DNA from 2 places in the Virgibacillus sp. 6R genome. Region 2 is predicted to be linked to the other one. Evidence: a T-box and tRNA genes for the amino acid it is inferred to sense, from the RefSeq annotation. Region 2 holds a T-box; the other holds one or more tRNA genes.
What was found. A T-box is a leader RNA that pairs with one kind of tRNA and senses whether it is charged. The one in region 2 lies ahead of ileS (isoleucine--tRNA ligase), so its partner is inferred to be a tRNA-Ile.

Region 1 (10,051 bases), 1.7 Mb from region 2:
GGTTTTGAACACTCGAAAATTAGTCAATTTCTTTTTTAAAACGTTGATTATAGGTGGTGTAGTAGGACTTATTACAAGCTTTTTTGTAAAAGCAGAGGATTACGCTGCAAATCTTGACCCGATAAATTGGATGGAATTATTGGGGTTAATTATCTTTTTTATCGGGTTGGGGCTCGTATTTAGTGTTGTCAGTCAGACAGGTTTTTTTGCATTTTTATTTATTAACCGCTTTGGTTTAGGATTGTTTCGTTCTTTTTGGCCAACCGTGCAAGTATTATTAATTGCATTTGTCGTGTTTGATTTAGTTTATTTTCCATACCAAGCAACAAAAGGAGAAGTGGCTGTTTATTGGTATATCTTAATGGCGGCAGCTATATTAGCTTACGGATGGATTGTTTCAACCATTAAAGCAAAAGAAACGAACAAGCAAGCGTTTATCCCTGCATTGTTTTTAATGGTAGTAATCACGACTATTGAATGGGTGCCAGGACTGCGAACAGAAGGTACAGATTATGCTTGGTTAATGATCATTCCTTTGTTAGCTTGTAATACATATCAATTATTGGCACTACATCGAATCAACCAGAATAATGCTAGTTCTCAAGCTACATCTTCAAATAGAGCAACAATAAAAGAAAAAGCAAAAGGTTAAAGGGTGGAATGTTTCATCATATGTAACTGGCAATAATATCTTGTCATCAAATACTGCGAGGTAAAATCCAAAAAGATAAGCGGAGGATTCAACTGCAAGTCACATGTTCGATGCTTTTTAGAGACCTTTAGGTCATAGCTGTGCGTGTACTTGAATATTTCATTTTATGTCATACGCTCTACAGTAAATGCGTCGATGATGTCATCGACGCATCTTTACTTTCTTATGACTTTAGTCCGTTGAGCTCGCGACAGCGTGCGAAACAGAAAACCACCTGCTATGCGGGTGGGAAACCAATGGTTATACCAAATAAAACACTCACTTTCTTCTATTATAGAGATTGTTCAAGCCTCTAAACTATAGAAAGGAAAGTGAGTAAATTGGCTAAAAAAGCGAATAGTTTGGCACACACAAAATGGTTATGTAAATACCATATTGTGTTCACTCCAAAGTATAGACGAAAAATAATTTATAATCAATATCGGAGAAGCATTACTAACACTGTGTAAATATAAGGGAGTGGAAATAATAGAAGGTCATCTTATGCCTGATCATGTGCATATGTTAGTGAGTATTCCATCAAAAGTAGCGGGATCCAACTTTATGGGATATCTAAAAGGAAAAAGCGCCCTTATGATTTTTGATAAGCATGCTAATTTGAAATATAAGTTTGGTAATAGGCACTTTTGGACGGAAGGCTATTATGTAAGTACAGTGGGACTGAATGAAGCAACGATAAAAAAATATATCCAAGAGCAAGACATTAGATAAGTTAAGCGTAAGGGAGTGTGAAGAGCCTTTTAAGGGTGCAAGAAATACTGATACTCCTTTAGGGGTAAGCAAAAAAGGCAAAGGCAATGAGGCTTGAATACTGAATGAAAGCCAGCGCCTTTAGACGCTGGTCGGTAGTTTAGGCTTATAGCCGATGTGCAAACCACCCGTTGGACGGGTGGTCATGATTAGGGGTATTTATACGTATATAAGGTGCTGGAAGACTCCCACTTCAAATCTGTATTGCACCAAGTCTAAGTGGGAGATACAGCATCTGAATGCCCTATTTAAATACCTTTTAGGTCATACATATGGTACGAACATCAGTGGGAATAAATGCCCTCAAATAGTTGAAGATTTGCTTTATTCAACTAATTCCGCGCTGGCATGGGCTTGATTAATTAATTCAGTCATAGAAACAAATGAAAACCCTTTATTCTTTAAGCCGGGTAGTATTGTTTCTAGTGCTTTAGCAGTCTGTTTCACTGAATCGGAGGCATGAAGTAAAATGATATCTCCATTGGTTGTATGTTTCATGACATAATCTACAATTGTATTTGAACCAGGATTTTTCCAATCATGTGGATTCACATTCCAATGAATCACGTTATATCCCATGTTTTCAGCTGTTTCTATAATTTCTTTATTAAAATGACCGCTAGGAGGGCGTAATAATTTCACATCTTCATAACCTAATTTGTCGAATACTTCCCGTGCTTTTCGCAAGTCCTTGCTTACAGTTTCCAAATCTTGGTCCAAGTAACTTTTATAGCGGTAGCCAAGCATGCCTAATTCATGCTTGTTTTCCGTAATTTTTTCAACAATATCTGGATGCTTTTCCGCCCACTCCCCACTTACAAAGAAGGTTGCTTGGACACCTTCTTCTTTTAGTCGTTTTAGAATGTGATCAACGCGTTCTTCTCCCCAGCTAATATTAAAGGTTAATGCAATATTATTCTCATTTGCATTACCTTTTGACATGGCAGTGGGCTCCTTGTTTGAAAAAACCGTGAATTCTCCATTCCACTCTAGCCATAGAAAGGTTGCTGTAAATAGAGCGACAACTGCTACAGCAAACCATCGTTTCCCTTTGTTAAAGCGCCATACATAGAAATGCTGCACTATTTCTCCTCCTTTATAAATCCATTAGCAATAAAAGAAATTTAAGTAGATTGCATACTAAAAACTTATACAGATGTGAAATTTCAGCCAGTTTCTTATATACATGGCTTGTCCTCCTTTTACTATTGATTACAATGTGTATGATGCATAGTAAGAAAAGGTCTCTTAAGATAGAGAGAACGAGCGTCCGGGATTTTGGTTCTATAGCGTGTTTTGGAGTGAGATTGAAGGGCATGTATAAAAGAACGTTAATACATATTATGTTGTTGTATAAGTATTAAGAACAAGAATCATTTATTGCGCATCTAAAGTGCCTTAATGGTTGCTTTACGTAACTATGAAGTATTTGAAGTTTGAGAAAGGGTCGCGCTAACTATCCGAATTGTTGGGAACCCAGGCAATCAGATAACGGCCGCTTGGGAGAAGATTGCCTTTTTCGAAGGTATAGAAATCTAAGATTAACGGTATATCGTAAAAGAAAAAGGCTTATGTCAAGATTGTTGTAACAGGAAACTGTAAGTGCCCGTATCCTTCTTTTGTTATGCCTTATCACTAAGAATGATAAAAGCACTTGCTAAATAAATTGCTTATTAGTAATTAAAAATAAAAGCGATAATTATTACTAAAAACCGACATAATTCGATATGTTTTGCGAATAATTTTATATACATGTTTTGCATGATTTTGATCGAGTAGGAGAAACTGAAAACAGTAAAAAACAAAACAGTTAACAAATGTGAGGTGGTGAAACAAATGCTAGGTTTATTAATTAATAATATGGAACAAAAGGAATTAGAATATTTGATCCGAAGAGAGCTAGAAGAACTTTTAATGGATTTAGAGGATTCGCGAATTGATAATATAGTTAAAGAACCCATGAGAGAAAGGTACCAAATGTTATTTCAGTTATTTCGTAGAGTAGCGAATGAAAAAGAATGTATGAAATACATGCCTAAACGAAGTAAAAATCAATAAATGAAATAATGAAGAAATACAAAAATGTATAGTAAAATGACGACTTTTGCTTTGGTCCTAATTCTTCTTAGTTAGATATTCGAAAAAAGATAGTTATCTTTAGCAAGGAAATCCTTATATAACTTTAAATGATACCATTATTAATGGACAATTTCGAGATTTTTTGATCAGTTTCTGTTAGTTGAAAGGTAATAGGCAGATGTATGACAAAAGACTAGAAGTATAGAAACGATTAAAAGCAAGAGCATGTGATTAAGTGCGCTGTAAACTGTTGAGATTATTGGGTTATCCTGATTTTCAGGCATAGATACGGCGTATTTATAATTTATAAAGAAAAATTTAGATTTTCCTATTGCCATTTTAAAATATATATGCTATATTAAATTCTGTTGTCAATAAAAGGCACAACAACAGTGAAAAACGAAATAAAAAACTTCAAAAAAACTGTTGACAATCATTAAGAAACATGATAAATTATATCTTGTCGCAAAAAACGACAGATTAATAATATTGCTCTTTGAAAACTGAACAAAACAACCAGTATGTCAAGAAAAGCAATCTCTGTTTTTCTTTTAAAAAATCGACCGAGAGCAATCTCGGAAGAAGCTAAGAATGATGAAGAACGGTGTTCATCATCACAAACTTTTATGGAGAGTTTGATCTTGGCTCAGGACGAACGCTGGCGGCGTGCCTAATACATGCAAGTCGAGCGCGGGAAGCAAGCAGATCTCCTTCGGGGGTGACGCTTGTGGAACGAGCGGCGGACGGGTGAGTAACACGTGGGCAACCTACCTGTAAGACTGGGATAACTCCGGGAAACCGGGGCTAATACCGGATGATACATATCGTCGCATGACGAGATGTTGAAAGGCGGCATATGCTGTCACTTACAGATGGGCCCGCGGCGCATTAGCTAGTTGGTGAGATAAAAGCTCACCAAGGCGACGATGCGTAGCCGACCTGAGAGGGTGATCGGCCACACTGGGACTGAGACACGGCCCAGACTCCTACGGGAGGCAGCAGTAGGGAATCTTCCGCAATGGACGAAAGTCTGACGGAGCAACGCCGCGTGAGTGATGAAGGTTTTCGGATCGTAAAACTCTGTTGTTAGGGAAGAACAAGTGCCATTCGAATAGGTTGGCACCTTGACGGTACCTAACCAGAAAGCCCCGGCTAACTACGTGCCAGCAGCCGCGGTAATACGTAGGGGGCAAGCGTTGTCCGGAATTATTGGGCGTAAAGCGCGCGCAGGCGGTCCTTTAAGTCTGATGTGAAAGCCCACGGCTTAACCGTGGAGGGCCATTGGAAACTGGGGGACTTGAGTACAGAAGAGGAGAGTGGAATTCCACGTGTAGCGGTGAAATGCGTAGAGATGTGGAGGAACACCAGTGGCGAAGGCGACTCTCTGGTCTGTAACTGACGCTGAGGTGCGAAAGCGTGGGTAGCGAACAGGATTAGATACCCTGGTAGTCCACGCCGTAAACGATGAGTGCTAGGTGTTAGGGGGTTTCCGCCCCTTAGTGCTGAAGTTAACGCATTAAGCACTCCGCCTGGGGAGTACGGCCGCAAGGCTGAAACTCAAAAGAATTGACGGGGACCCGCACAAGCGGTGGAGCATGTGGTTTAATTCGAAGCAACGCGAAGAACCTTACCAGGTCTTGACATCCTCTGACGCCCCTAGAGATAGGGAGTTCCCTTCGGGGACAGAGTGACAGGTGGTGCATGGTTGTCGTCAGCTCGTGTCGTGAGATGTTGGGTTAAGTCCCGCAACGAGCGCAACCCTTGATCTTAGTTGCCAGCATTTAGTTGGGCACTCTAAGGTGACTGCCGGTGACAAACCGGAGGAAGGTGGGGATGACGTCAAATCATCATGCCCCTTATGACCTGGGCTACACACGTGCTACAATGGATGGAACAAAGGGCAGCGAAGCCGCGAGGCCAAGCAAATCCCATAAAACCATTCTCAGTTCGGATTGCAGGCTGCAACTCGCCTGCATGAAGCCGGAATCGCTAGTAATCGCGGATCAGCATGCCGCGGTGAATACGTTCCCGGGTCTTGTACACACCGCCCGTCACACCACGAGAGTTGGTAACACCCGAAGTCGGTGAGGTAACCTTTTGGAGCCAGCCGCCGAAGGTGGGACCAATGATTGGGGTGAAGTCGTAACAAGGTAGCCGTATCGGAAGGTGCGGCTGGATCACCTCCTTTCTAAGGAATAAGATGAAGCGTAAGCGTTCGTTTAGCGACGTATGAACTGGACTGAACCAAAGGAGATAAAGAAAACACGACGACTGTAGGGAGTCGATGTTGACTTATCGTACGGAGGTGAAGGAAGTTTCACTAGTCGCTGAACGCTGGAGCTGGAATATAAAAGGCGAAAACAATTGCTCAGCAACGTACGAATTGGACGTCTTCCGACGAGATAAAGGAAACACGATGAGCCGAAAGGCGAATTGATGTTGACTTATCGTAGGAGGGAGAAGGAAATTCGCTAGTTGCTAGGAGTTTGAGCTAGATTATATAAGGAAACCGACTAAGTTCGGTCCTAGACATACTTGGTTGTTTGGTTCAGTTTTGAGAGAGTGATTTAACAATTTAAAATCATTTATCTTATGATAGGATGGGCCTGTAGCTCAGCTGGTTAGAGCGCACGCCTGATAAGCGTGAGGTCGGTGGTTCAAGTCCACTCAGGCCCACCATCTCTAAAAGAATATTAAGATATATGGGGCCTTAGCTCAGCTGGGAGAGCGCCTGCCTTGCACGCAGGAGGTCAGCGGTTCGATCCCGCTAGGCTCCATTTTTGTACCTTGAAAACTAAATAAGAGTAACAACGACATCAAACTAAAAGCGGAAGCGAATGTGTAGCGATGTACAGACTGGACTGACTCGAAGGAGATAAAGGAAGCACGGTGAACGCAAGTGAATCGATGTTGACTTATCGTATGGAGAGGAAGGAAGTCATGCTAATCGCTATGAGCTGAAGCTAGAAAACCAAAAGCTGAAAAGTAATATGCTTATTCATAAATAGAAAGTTAGTTAAGTGAATAAGGGCGCACGGTGGATGCCTTGGCACTAGGAGCCGAAGAAGGACGGGACTAACACCGATATGTCCCGGGGAGTCGTAAGTAGACGTCGATCCGGGAATTTCCGAATGGGGGAACCCACTGCTCGTAATGGAGTAGTACTTTTATCTGAATTCATAGGATAGAAGAGGCATACCCGGGGAACTGAAACATCTCAGTACCCGGAGGAAGAGAAAGCAAATGCGATTTCCCAAGTAGCGGCGAGCGAAACGGAAACAGCCCAAACCAGAAGGCTTGCCTTCTGGGGTTGTAGGACACTCCATAGGAGTTATCAAGAGATTCTTTAGATGAAGCGATCTGGAAAGGTCGGCCAAAGAAGGTAACAGCCCTGTAATCGAAAAGGAATCTCCTCCGGAGTGTATCCTGAGTACGGCGGAACACGAGGAATTCCGTCGGAATCCGGGAGGACCATCTCCCAAGGCTAAATACTCCCTAGTGACCGATAGTGAACCAGTACCGTGAGGGAAAGGTGAAAAGCACCCCGGGAGGGGAGTGAAAGAGAACCTGAAACCGTGTGCCTACAAGTAGTCGAAGCCCGTTAATGGGTGACGGCGTACCTTTTGTAGAATGGACCGGCGAGTTACGATCGTATGCAAGGTTAAGTGGAAGACACGGAGCCGCAGCGAAAGCGAGTCTGAATAGGGCGATATAGTATGCGGTCGTAGACCCGAAACCGTGTGATCTACCCATGTCCAGGGTGAAGGTCAGGTAACACTGACTGGAGGCCCGAACCCACGTATGTTGAAAAATGCGGGGATGAGGTGTGGGTAGGGGTGAAATGCCAATCGAACACGGAGATAGCTGGTTCTCTCCGAAATAGCTTTAGGGCTAGCCTCAAGGAAAGAGTACTGGAGGTAGAGCACTGATTGAACTAGGGGCCCTCATCGGGTTACCGAATTCAGTCAAACTCCGAATGCCAGCTACTTATCCTTGGGAGTCAGACTATGGGTGATAAGGTTCATAGTCGAAAGGGAAACAGCCCAGACCGCCAGCTAAGGTCCCAAAGTATACGTTAAGTGGAAAAGGATGTGGAGTTGCCCAGACAACCAGGATGTTGGCTTAGAAGCAGCCACCATTTAAAGAGTGCGTAATAGCTCACTGGTCGAGTGACTCTGCGCCGAAAATGTACCGGGGCTAAACGTATCACCGAAGCTGCGGATTGTTCTACGAACAATGGTAGGAGAGCGTTCAAAGTGCAGTGAAGTCAGATCGTGAGGACTGGTGGAGCGCTTTGAAGTGAGAATGCCGGTATGAGTAGCGAAAAAAGAGTGAGAATCTCTTTCACCGAATGCCTAAGGTTTCCTGAGGAAGGCTCGTCCTCTCAGGGTTAGTCGGGACCTAAGCCGAGGCCGAAAGGCGTAGGCGATGGACAACAGGTAGATATTCCTGTACCACCTCATGAACGTTTGAACGATGGGGGGACGCAGTAGGATAAGGAATGCGCACGGATGGATGTGTGCGCCCAAGCAGTGAGAAAGTCGGATAGGCAAATCCGTCCGATAATTTCAAGCTGTGACGGGGAGGGAAATAGAGTACCGAAGTTCCGGATTTCACACTGCCAAGAAAAGCCTCTAGTAAGTTCATAGGTGCCCGTACCGCAAACCGACACAGGTAGGCGAGGAGAGAATCCTAAGGTGAGCGGGAGAACTCTCGTTAAGGAACTCGGCAAAATGACCCCGTAACTTCGGGAGAAGGGGTGCTCCTTTAAGGAGGAGCCGCAGTGAATAGGCCCAAGCGACTGTTTAGCAAAAACACAGGTCTCTGCGAAGCCGAAAGGCGAAGTATAGGGGCTGACACCTGCCCGGTGCTGGAAGGTTAAGGGGAAACGTTAGTGCTTCGGCACGAAGCGTAGAACCGAAGCCCCAGTAAACGGCGGCCGTAACTATAACGGTCCTAAGGTAGCGAAATTCCTTGTCGGGTAAGTTCCGACCCGCACGAAAGGTGCAACGACTTGGGCACTGTCTCAACGAGAGACCCGGTGAAATTATACTATGCGTGAAGATGCGCATTACCCGCGACAGGACGGAAAGACCCCGTGGAGCTTTACTGTAGCCTGATATTGAATGTTGGTACAGCTTGTACAGGATAGGTGGGAGCCATCGAAGCGTGAGCGCTAGCTTACGTGGAGGCAACCGTGGGATACCACCCTGGCTGTACGAACCTTCTAACCCAGGGCCGTGATCCGGTCCGGAGACAGTGTCAGGCGGGCAGTTTGACTGGGGCGGTCGCCTCCCAAAAGGTAACGGAGGCGCCCAAAGGTTCCCTCAGAATGGTTGGAAATCATTCGCAGAGTGTAAAGGCAGAAGGGAGCTTGACTGCGAGACCTACAAGTCGAGCAGGGACGAAAGTCGGGCTTAGTGATCCGGTGGTTCCGCATGGAAGGGCCATCGCTCAACGGATAAAAGCTACCCCGGGGATAACAGGCTTATCTCCCCCAAGAGTTCACATCGACGGGGAGGTTTGGCACCTCGATGTCGGCTCATCGCATCCTGGGGCTGTAGTCGGTCCCAAGGGTTGGGCTGTTCGCCCATTAAAGCGGTACGCGAGCTGGGTTCAGAACGTCGTGAGACAGTTCGGTCCCTATCCGTCGTGGGCGCAGGAGGTTTGAGAGGAGCTGTCCTTAGTACGAGAGGACCGGGATGGACACACCGCTGGTGTACCAGTTGTTCCGCCAGGAGCATAGCTGGGTAGCTACGTGTGGCAGGGATAAGTGCTGAAAGCATCTAAGCATGAAGCCCCCCTCAAGATGAGACTTCCCATCACTAAAAGTGAGTAAGATCCCTCAGAGATGATGAGGTTGATAGGTCCGAGGTGGAAGCGTGGTGACACGTGTAGCTGACGGATACTAATCGATCGAGGACTTAACTAACCATTTTGGAAGATGAATCGTTGGATGATCTCTTATTTAGTTTTCGAGGTATAAATCAGGAATCGATTTTTTTCAACAAAAATCTTGATTTTTTCTCAAAAACGCTTATAATAAGATTTGTGCCTATTTTTTAGCACAACATAACAAATAGCAATTTTGCCTGGTAGTAATGGCGGAGAGGTCACACCTGTTCCCATGCCGAACACAGAAGTTAAGCTCTCCAGCGCCGATGGTAGTTGGGGCTTTGCCCCTGCAAGAGTAGGACGCCGCCAGGCTTTTTACTATACATATTTTTGTAATTATTTTGTTTGTGGTATAATAAGGTGTAATATTTACATTATTCCACAGTAGCTCAGTGGTAGAGCAATCGGCTGTTAACCGATCGGTCGTAGGTTCGAATCCTACCTGTGGAGCCATTTATGCTTCCATAGCTCAGTCGGTAGAGCACCACCATGGTAAGGTGGGGGTCAGCGGTTCAAGTCCGCTTGGAAGCTCTCTTATAAACGTTAATATCATAGGCTTTTACTCCAAACAGAGTAGAAGCCTATGTTTTTTTGTGGCATTTTTGCCGACATTTT
Region 2 (10,051 bases):
TGCAGGAGGAAAATGATTTAACTGCTCGAGAAGAGTTGGTAAATGGAAATCTACGGCTTGTTTTAAGTGTGATACAACGATTTAACAATCGAGGAGAGTATGTTGATGACTTGTTTCAAGTAGGCTGTATCGGATTAATGAAATCAATCGATAATTTTGATTTGTCCCATAATGTTAGGTTTTCCACTTATGCTGTTCCAATGATTATTGGAGAAATCAGAAGATATTTGCGGGATAACAACCCCATTCGCGTATCCAGATCTTTGCGTGATATTGCTTATAAAGCATTGCAAGTGAGAGAAAAATTGATTAGCAAAACTTCTAAAGAACCGACCCCAATGGAAATTGCGGAAGAAATGGGCATTCCTCATGCAGAAATTGTTTTTGCTCTGGATGCGATTCAAGACCCTGTTTCTTTGTTTGAACCAATCTATAATGACGGTGGTGACCCCATTTATGTCATGGATCAGATCAGTGATGATAAGGACAAAGATTCTACGTGGTTAGACAAATTAGCTTTAAAAGAAGGAATGCATCAATTAAATGAACGGGAAAAAATGATTTTAAATAAGCGCTTTTTTCAAGGGAAAACACAAATGGAAGTTGCGGATGAAATAGGAATTTCTCAAGCCCAAGTATCTCGTTTGGAAAAAGCAGCAATTAAACAAATGAATAAGGAAATGTTTGAATAGAGCTGTTATTAACACAGCTGGTATGTAGGAGGAACTTTGGTTTCTCCTATTTTTTTATCCTGCATATAAAGTGCTGTAAGACTCAGGAGTTGGATAATCTGTACTGCAACAAGTCTGAGTGGGAGATTGCACCGCCTAAATGCTCTATTTCGTTAGCGCCCTTTAGGTCATACCATTACGGTACGAACAATCAGTGGGGTGATGAATGAAAACTCCCATTCACTTTATATGCGAAAGGATTACATATAGCCTATAATTGTACAATTGCTTTAAACAAAAAGCCTATTATAGTTAAAATGGTGAAACTTCCAACAGCGAGAGATTTCTTCCCCCCTATTAATTGGTATTACAAGGTTCCTGAACAGAATCAAAAATAAACTGGAAGTACATGTAGGCAAAAATTAAAAGCGTCCATAAAATTAAAGAAAGAATGTCAAGCTTAGGCATATATATAAGTATTAGAGGTTGTTCAAAAGTTCGGTGGTTATCCTACATATAAGGTACTGTAAGGCTCAGGAGTTGGATAATTTGTACTGCAACAAGTCTAAGTGGGAGATAACAGCACCAAATGCCCTGTTTGGTAAGCGGTCTTTAGATCATACTATTTGGTACTAACAACAGTGGGGGATGAATAGAAACCCCCACTGATTGAAGGTTCACTCTATTGAAAACGCACAATTGGCGAGGTGAAAATATGGTTAGATTATCAGAATTACAAGTAAAAGAGGTTATCGTTATGGATAGCGGAAAAAAGCTTGGTCATATACATGACTTAGAAATTGATACAAATTTGGGGAAAATAGTAGCTATTATTGTTATTCCACGAGACAAAAAGAATGGACTATTTGGAAAAGCAGAGGAATTAGTGATTGACTGGCAGCAAATTATCCGGATCGGTACAGATGTTATCCTTATAAAGGAAGCAGAAAAACCTGTTTTGTATTACAACACAAATTCATAGGATTGTAGAGACTATTAGTTGATTGCTTTTACAATTTATGAAAAATATGATTAAATGCTGCATGGAAGCTGCATATTATTTTCGAGGGAGCTGGGAGCCCACCACGGAGAACGACGTGTATATCCACTGGGTGCAGGAGCCGTCCATTCTAAAAAGAACTCTGTCATCAAACAAATCACAGGATGAGAAGAACACCCGTAAATACTTGACAGACTCAAGAATAATAAACGATAAAAACAAGTGAATTTATGGTAGAATAAAAACTAGTGTATGTTTTCGGAGGTGCTATAGTGAACGACATTTGGAAACGAAAGGATTCGACGTATTTACATATCGAAAAATGGCAACGATTAAACGATCGGCTAATAGCTGGGTTTACAACAAAACAAGGCGGAGTTAGTAAAGGCAGGTACCATTCCTTAAATGTTGGCTTCCATGTTCATGATTCTCGAGCTGATGTGACGATGAATAGAAACCGGATTGCATCTAAAATCCATTTCCCTATCGACAGCTGGGTGTGTGGGGAGCAAGTACATCAAACCAATATCCAGCTTGTAAGTGAAGCAGATAAAGGGAAAGGTGCAGCAGATAATTCTTCAGCCATAAAAGGGGTTGACGGTCTCATTACTAATCGTCCTGGCATTTTGTGCACTGCTTTTTTTGCAGACTGTGTTCCCCTATTTTTTTACGATCCTTCCACATCCTTTATCGGTATCGCTCACGCGGGCTGGAGAGGAACTGTAAATCAAATGGCCAAGCATATGGTGGAGGCTATACAGGCACAGGGGAGTGACCCAGCAAACTTACTTGTTACGATCGGTCCATGTATTTCTGAAGAATATTATGAAGTCGATGAAAAAGTAGTGAACCAAATTCCGGAAAAATATAAGAAAAATGCTGTTGTTCCAAATGGAAAACAGCGCTTTTTACTCGATTTAAAGCAATTACATGTAGATATTCTTTTACAAGCGGGGGTATTACGTAATAATATAGATGTAACGAATTATTGTACATATCGTGATGAAACTCTTTTTTTCTCACATCGGAGAGATCATGGGAAAACAGGACGAATGTTAGGATTTATTGGCTTTTTGCCATGATTATAGGAGAGGAGAGAATTGGAAACAATGGATGTAGCAAGCAATTTACAAACAATCCAGAAAAATATAACACGGGCTTGTGAGGCAAACCATCGAAATAAAGATGAGATTACCATCATAGCAGTAACGAAATATGTTACAATAGAGCGAACAGAAGAAACGTTACAAGCAGGGATTACGCATATCGGAGAAAATCGTTTAGAAGGTTTTCTAGAAAAATATCGCTATTTCCATGATCGAGCAACATGGCATTTTATCGGCACACTCCAGTCGAGAAAAGTGAAAGAAATGATTGATTATATCGATGTATTGCACTCGTTAGATCGGTTGTCTTTAGCTAAAGAAATCAATAAGCGAGCAAAAAAACAGGTAGACTGCTTTATTCAAGTTAATGTTAGCAAAGAGGCATCGAAACATGGAGTGACACCAGAACAATTATTTACGTTTGTTGAAGATTTGCAAGCATATTCAAAGATTCGGGTGATTGGATTAATGACTATGGCTCCGCATATTGATGATGAAGCAGAATTAAGAAGGGTTTTTCGTGACTTAGCGAAGCTGCGTGATCAAGTACAAGAAAAGAACTTGGCATATGCCCCTTGTAAGTTTTTGTCTATGGGGATGAGTAATGATTATACGATTGCTGTGGAGGAAGGTGCGACGCATATACGAGTTGGTACTAATTTAGTGGGGTGAGATAATGAGTATTAAAAATAAGTTGAAAAATTATTTTACAATGGAAGACGAATACGAATATGAATATGTGGACGCGGGTGAATTTGAGGCTGAACAGAAGTTGCCAAGGGATAAAAATAAGAATGTTGTGAATCTTACTAGTGTGAATAATCCAACTTCCAAAGTCGTGCTTTGTGAACCTAGAACGTATAGCGAAGCTCAGGAAATTGCCGATAATATTGTTAATCGTCGAGCTGTAGTGATTAACTTGCAACGGATGGATAATCAACAGGCAATGCGCATTGTCGATTTTTTAAGCGGCACAGTTTATGCCGTTAATGGAGACATTCAAAAACTGGGAGCGAAGACTTTCTTATGTACCCCAGATAACGTGAATGTTACTGGCACGATTACAGATACACTTGAAGATGAATACGGCAAAGGATGGTAATTGATACATGCAGGAAATTTTTCGAATTCTAGATTTAGCTTTTACAGTCTATACTTTTGCGTTAATTATTTATATTTTTATGTCCTGGTTTCCAGGCGCTCGCGAGTCGGCATTTGGCGAAGTATTAACTAAAATTTGTGAGCCGTATTTAGAGGTGTTTCGCAAATTTATTCCCCCATTAGGAATGATTGATTTTTCACCAATTATTGCAATTATTGTTTTGCGGTTTGCTCAAAAAGGCTTATTGGTGCTATTTAGTATGTTGATGTGAGTCGTTTCGGTAGAAGGAACATTCATATAAATCAGCTAGAATTATCGTTCATAGCTCGTTAAGATTTCATCCAATTACCACAATTAGCAGCAACGATCAGGAACAAGTATAGGAGTTTTAATTATGGAATTGTATCAGCATTTTCGTAAAGAGGAAGAAGCGTTTATTGATCAGGTCCTATCCTGGAGGGAGCAAGTGGAGCGAACATATCAACCAAAGGTGACTGATTTTCTTGATCCTCGCGAGCAACAATTAGTTACGATGTTAATTGCAACGAAAGATAGTGACGTAAACCTTCTTTTTAACGGCGGGCATGATTTTGTAGAGCGGAAACGAGCTGTGCTTGGTCCATTTTATGAGGATTTGCAACAAGTAGATGCAGGGCTCACCTTACTTGAAGGGCATTACCCAACTAAGTTTGTCGATTTATCGCATCGTGATGTAATGGGGGCATGCCTGTCATTAGGACTAAAAAGGAAAATTCTTGGTGATATTGTTGTAGGCAATGGTCGTGTACAATTGGTCGTCGCTTCTGAAATAGCCCCTTATGTGATAACCCATTTAACCTCCATAAAAAACACGAGCATGCGGCTTAGAGAACGACCGTTAAACGATTTAGACATCAAGCAACCGGTCTGGAAGGAACTGGAAACAACTGTTTCCTCATTAAGGCTCGATGTCATAGTGAAGGAAATATATCGTTTACCCCGAAAGGAAGCAACCGATTATATTAAAAAATTGCTTGTGAAAGTAAATTATAAGCCTGTAGATGACGTTGCATTTACGTTACAAGCTGGAGATATCCTTTCTGTAAGAGGGATGGGGCGAAGTAAGTTAGTCGAAGTGCGAGGGCGATCAAAGAAAGACAAGCTGAAAGTTACACTAGCACGGTTACAATGAAAAATGGTGTGTCAGAGACGATAAACAGTACTCTTGAAAGTAAGCTTGTCGAACATAGAAAGGCTTTGATTATACTATTTACCCTCACTAGAATTGCACCAATATGAAGATTCGCGCTTTCCATTATTTTTTGCAGGAATTATGTAGTTTTTGGCGAAATGTATAGTGTATAATGAATGATATGTACAAGAAATGGCATTAGGTAATTACGATGACCAATGCTTCAGGAAGCAGAAATGGTTTATGTGTGTTGAAAGTTGGACAAGCTTATTACATCGTATTATTTGGAAATAGTAAGTAAAATAGGAGGTGGCAATTGTGCCATTAACACCATTGGATATTCACAATAAAGAATTTACTAGAAAATGGAAAGGTTATGATGAAGATGAAGTAAACGAATTTCTTGATCAAGTAATCAAAGATTACGAAATGGTCATTCGCGAAAAAAAAGATCTTCAAGAGCAAGTGGAACAATTAAATCAAAAGCTGGGACATTTTACTAATATTGAGGAGACCCTTAATAAATCTATTTTGATTGCACAAGAAACGGCTGAAGAATTAAAAGGGAATGCTTCTAAAGAGTCGAAGCTGATCATTAAGGAAGCAGAGAAAAATGCGGATCGTATTATTAATGAGGCCTTAACTAAGTCTCGTCGCATTTCCATGGACTTAGAAGAAATGAAAAAGCAAGCAAAGGTTTTCCGCACGCGTCTTAAAATGCTTGTTGAGGCACAACTTGATATGATTAAAACAGATGACTGGGATCAGTTGTTTGATACGGAGTTAGGTGAAGAGCTGGAATTGGAAGAAAGTGAAACGTAAATCTTGACGGTCACGTAATTTTTACATATAATTCATACACAGATATGTTTTTGATTCGATTGTATGAGATCTAAATTATTTTGTATCAATGTTAATTCGATAGATATTCCGTCTTAAAAGTGAATAAAGAGAAAGCATTGAAGGAGAGAGTATAAAAGCAAGAGGCTGGTTTAGCGAGTCAGGACGTGGTGAGAGCCTGATGCAGTTAGCTTTTAGAAAATCACTCTTGAGTTGTCATTATGAAATAGTAGTAATAATAATGACCGGTTTATTCCCGTTATGGATATCGAGTGAATATGGCAGTTTCCCATATTTATAAGGGTGGTACCGCGAGTCTTCTCGTCCCTTGAGGGATAGAGAGGATTTTTTTGTATATAAATAGATAACCGTTTACCACGTAATCGCATATATATGCGATGCTGATTACCTGACCGATTGATATGTATGTTTGGATAAGCGTGAAAATCTCGAAGGAGGAAATAAAAATGGAATACAAGGATACTTTGTTAATGCCAAAAACCGCATTTCCTATGCGTGGTAATTTACCAAATAAAGAGCCAGAACGACAAGCAGAATGGGAAGAAAATCATCTATACGAAAAAAGCTTGGAACGAACAAAGGGGCGTCCCCAGTTCATACTGCATGATGGACCACCATATGCAAATGGAGATTTACATATTGGTCATGCATTAAATAAAATCTTAAAGGATTTTATTATTCGATACAAATCAATGAGCGGTTACTATGCTCCATATGTTCCCGGATGGGATACGCATGGTTTGCCAATCGAAACAGCACTGACAAAGAAGAAAAAGATCAATCGTAAAGAGCTGAGCATCGCTGAGTTTCGCAAGCTATGTGAAGAATATGCTTTAAAGCAATTAGATAATCAACGTGAACAATTTAAAACATTAGGCATTCGAGGTGATTGGAACAATCCATATATTACCTTAACGAAAGAATATGAAGCAGCACAAGTAAAAGTATTCGGAGAAATGGCTAAAAAGGGTTATATTTATAAAGGGCTCAAGCCAGTTTACTGGTCTCCATCTTCAGAATCAGCTTTGGCTGAAGCTGAAATTGAATATCAGGATAAGCGATCTCCATCTATTTACGTTGCTTTTGAAGTAATCGATGGTAAAGGCTTGTTAGATGAAGGTAATAAATTGATTATTTGGACAACAACACCTTGGACTATTCCTGCTAACTTAGGAATCAGCATACATCCTGAATTAGAATATGTTGTTGTAGCAGTGAACGAAGAAAAATACGTTATCGCACATGCGCTGTTGGAAGCTGTAGCTGAAGTATTAGAGTGGAAAGATTATCAAGTGGAAAAAACGTTCCGCGGAGAACAAGCAGAACATATTTTAACGAAGCACCCATTCTATGATCGTTCTTCGCTAGTGATGCTTGGTGATCATGTCACCACGGATGCTGGTACGGGCTGCGTTCATACCGCTCCTGGACATGGGGAAGATGACTTCTATGTATCAAAACGTTATGGTATTGACGTATTATGTCCTGTTGATGAAAAAGGTGTATTTACAGATGAAGCACCAGGTTTTACTGGACTTTTCTATGATAAAGCGAATAAAGTGATTACGGAAAAACTAGAAGAAGCGGGCGCATTGTTAAAATTACAATTTATTACCCATTCTTATCCACATGATTGGCGCACGAAAAAACCAACTATTTTCCGAGCTACGTCACAATGGTTTGCTTCGATTAAGGATTTTCGTCAGACCATTTTAGAAGAGATTAAAAATGTTCAATGGTATCCGCAATGGGGAGAAACAAGATTATATAATATGGTAAGAGATCGTGAAGATTGGTGTATTTCCAGACAACGCACATGGGGCGTCCCAATCCCAGTTTTTTATGGTGAGGATCGTACGCCAATTATTACAGACGAAACCATTCATCATGTATCTGAATTGTTCAAACAGCATGGATCGAATATTTGGTTTGAATGGGAAGCAAAGGATTTGTTACCAGAAGGATTTACCTCTGAGCATAGTCCAAACGGTATTTTTACAAAGGAATTGGATATTATGGATGTGTGGTTTGATTCTGGTTCCTCCCATGAAGCAGTATTAGTTGGAAGAGAAGACCATTACCGCCCTGCAGACATTTATTTAGAAGGAAGTGACCAGTACCGTGGCTGGTTTAATTCTTCTTTGTCTACTTCCGTTGCAGTGACAGGAAAATCACCATATAAAGCGGTCATCAGTCATGGTTTTGCACTTGATGGTGACGGAAGAAAAATGAGTAAATCTCTAGGTAATGTCATCCAGCCTGCTAAAGTACAAAAGCAGCTTGGTGCTGATATTTTACGTTTATGGGTATCTTCCGTAGACTATCAAGCTGATGTTCGTATTTCGGATCATATCTTGAAACAAATTTCCGAAGCATACCGTAAAATTCGTAATACGATTCGATTTATGCTTGCTAACATTAGCGATTTTAAACCGTCAACAGACCGTATACCTTATGAAGAATTAGAAGAGGTTGACCAATATATGCTTCATCGGTTGAAGAAATTAGTTGCCGATGTCAGGGAATCCTATGATAATTATGAGTTTTCACCGATTTTCCACCAAATCCATAATTTTTGTGCTGTTGATTTAAGTTCATTTTACTTGGATTTCGCAAAAGATATTCTTTATATTGAAGCGGCCGATAACAAACGCAGAAGAAGTATTCAAACAGGCTATTATGAAGTGTTGACAGCTATTGTTAAATTGTTGACGCCGATTATTCCACATACTGCTGAAGAAGTGTGGGAGTATATTCCTGAAGCGGAGGCGGAATGGGTTCAATTAACCGATATGCCAGACCCTAAAGCGATGAAGTCTTGGGATGATGTAGCTAAAAATTGGGATCGATTTATGCTTATTCGTGATGATGTATTAAAAGCATTGGAAGAAGCACGGAATGAAAAAGTCATTGGAAAATCATTGGAAGCTAAATTAACGATTGTTCCAAAAGATACGCAAACTCAAAACATGTTAGAGGCAATGAAACATCTTCATCAGTATCTCATTGTTTCAGAAGTAAATGTAGTTGAAGAAAGCGATGATACAAAGCAGTATACGTATGTGGATGTACAAGTGGAAAAACATCCTGGTGAAAAATGCGAACGCTGCTGGGTTGCTTCCAATACAGTTGGTGATGATGACGAACATCCGACCCTTTGTTCACGGTGTGCTGCAGTTGTTAAGCAACATAAATCAATGTAATGAAATAAAGGTTAAATTCCCAACCGGGGTTTAACCTTTTTTACTAACATAAGAAAGCATAAAATGAGGTGCTTGGGGATAACGAAATAACTGCATAGCCACGCTCGGCGCATGAGCCCAGCAACGATGCGACTTTAGAAATGCGCCCTCCGATAAGTCCTCATCGGTTCGTCTCTAAGAGGAAGGCCGACTAAAAACGGGCTTGCCGCCCAGACGTCGGCATACCCCAATTTTAGTGGCGTGATTCCTTTATCCCGTAAAAAGGCGTTGTAGACTCCCACTTCAAGAATGGAAGATGTGAGCTGAACAAGTCGAAGCGGGAGGTAACAGCACCTAAATCCCCGATTCGTTCAAGGGCCTTTAGGTCATACCCTGGTGGTACTAACAATCAGCGGGGATAAAGAAAACCCCTGATTGAAGGTTCACTTTATCTTTAGTTGATTCGTTTCATTCGCTTACGTTGCTAAACGGGCGCCCCGCGCCTTTGTTCCACTATAGGAAAGTATAAGATTTTTTTGGTTTATAGTATAAGAAAAACAAAGGCTTCCGCCATAAGACTTGGCGACAAGCCAAGTTTTTCTAAAGTTTGAAATTGTAAATTCGTATTCATAGGCATCTGTTCTTAACTTTGCTTCTTATAGATCGATCCACTTCTTCAGCAGTGACAATGGTTGAATATTAACCAATGCTTATGGAAGTGAACGGAGACGCCAGCCCTTTTTTTCTTATAAGGTTTGAGGAGGACATCATTGTACAGACGAAAATGAATTGCTATTTTTGCTTGTAACGTTTACCATTAAAAATAAAGTGTTTAAACAAAATTGCGGAGGAAAAAGAATGTATTGGTATTACATCATTGCACTATTAATAATTGCGCTCGACCAGGCGAGTAAATGGCTGATTGTAACAAAGCTGGAACTAGGAGAACGGCTTACGA

Region 1: it has a tRNA-Ile gene. The T-box ahead of ileS (isoleucine--tRNA ligase) is inferred to sense a tRNA for this amino acid. The anticodon was not compared.

The regions. Positions count from the first base shown of each region.
Region 1 covers NZ_CP017762.1:2,667,469-2,677,519, forward strand. The annotation lists gene BKP57_RS12085 (KinB-signaling pathway activation protein) at 5-652, shown strand; partial or broken gene tnpA (IS200/IS605 family transposase) at 1,033-1,520, shown strand; gene pdaB (polysaccharide deacetylase family sporulation protein PdaB) at 1,787-2,545, opposite strand; gene BKP57_RS12100 (hypothetical protein) at 3,299-3,520, shown strand; rRNA gene BKP57_RS12105 (16S ribosomal RNA) at 4,165-5,729, shown strand; gene BKP57_RS22100 (hypothetical protein) at 5,826-5,978, shown strand; tRNA gene BKP57_RS12110 (tRNA-Ile) at 6,144-6,220, shown strand; tRNA gene BKP57_RS12115 (tRNA-Ala) at 6,246-6,318, shown strand; rRNA gene BKP57_RS12120 (23S ribosomal RNA) at 6,556-9,473, shown strand; rRNA gene rrf (5S ribosomal RNA) at 9,633-9,748, shown strand; tRNA gene BKP57_RS12130 (tRNA-Asn) at 9,815-9,889, shown strand; tRNA gene BKP57_RS12135 (tRNA-Thr) at 9,895-9,967, shown strand.
Region 2 covers NZ_CP017762.1:4,407,961-4,418,011, forward strand. The annotation lists gene sigG (RNA polymerase sporulation sigma factor SigG) at 1-692, shown strand, start outside; gene BKP57_RS19905 (YlmC/YmxH family sporulation protein) at 1,387-1,653, shown strand; gene pgeF (peptidoglycan editing factor PgeF) at 1,944-2,753, shown strand; gene BKP57_RS19915 (YggS family pyridoxal phosphate-dependent enzyme) at 2,781-3,449, shown strand; gene BKP57_RS19920 (cell division protein SepF) at 3,454-3,879, shown strand; gene BKP57_RS19925 (YggT family protein) at 3,887-4,150, shown strand; gene BKP57_RS19930 (YlmH family RNA-binding protein) at 4,274-5,050, shown strand; gene BKP57_RS19935 (DivIVA domain-containing protein) at 5,369-5,872, shown strand; T-box leader at 6,001-6,222, shown strand; gene ileS (isoleucine--tRNA ligase) at 6,358-9,114, shown strand; gene lspA (signal peptidase II) at 9,952-10,051, shown strand, end outside.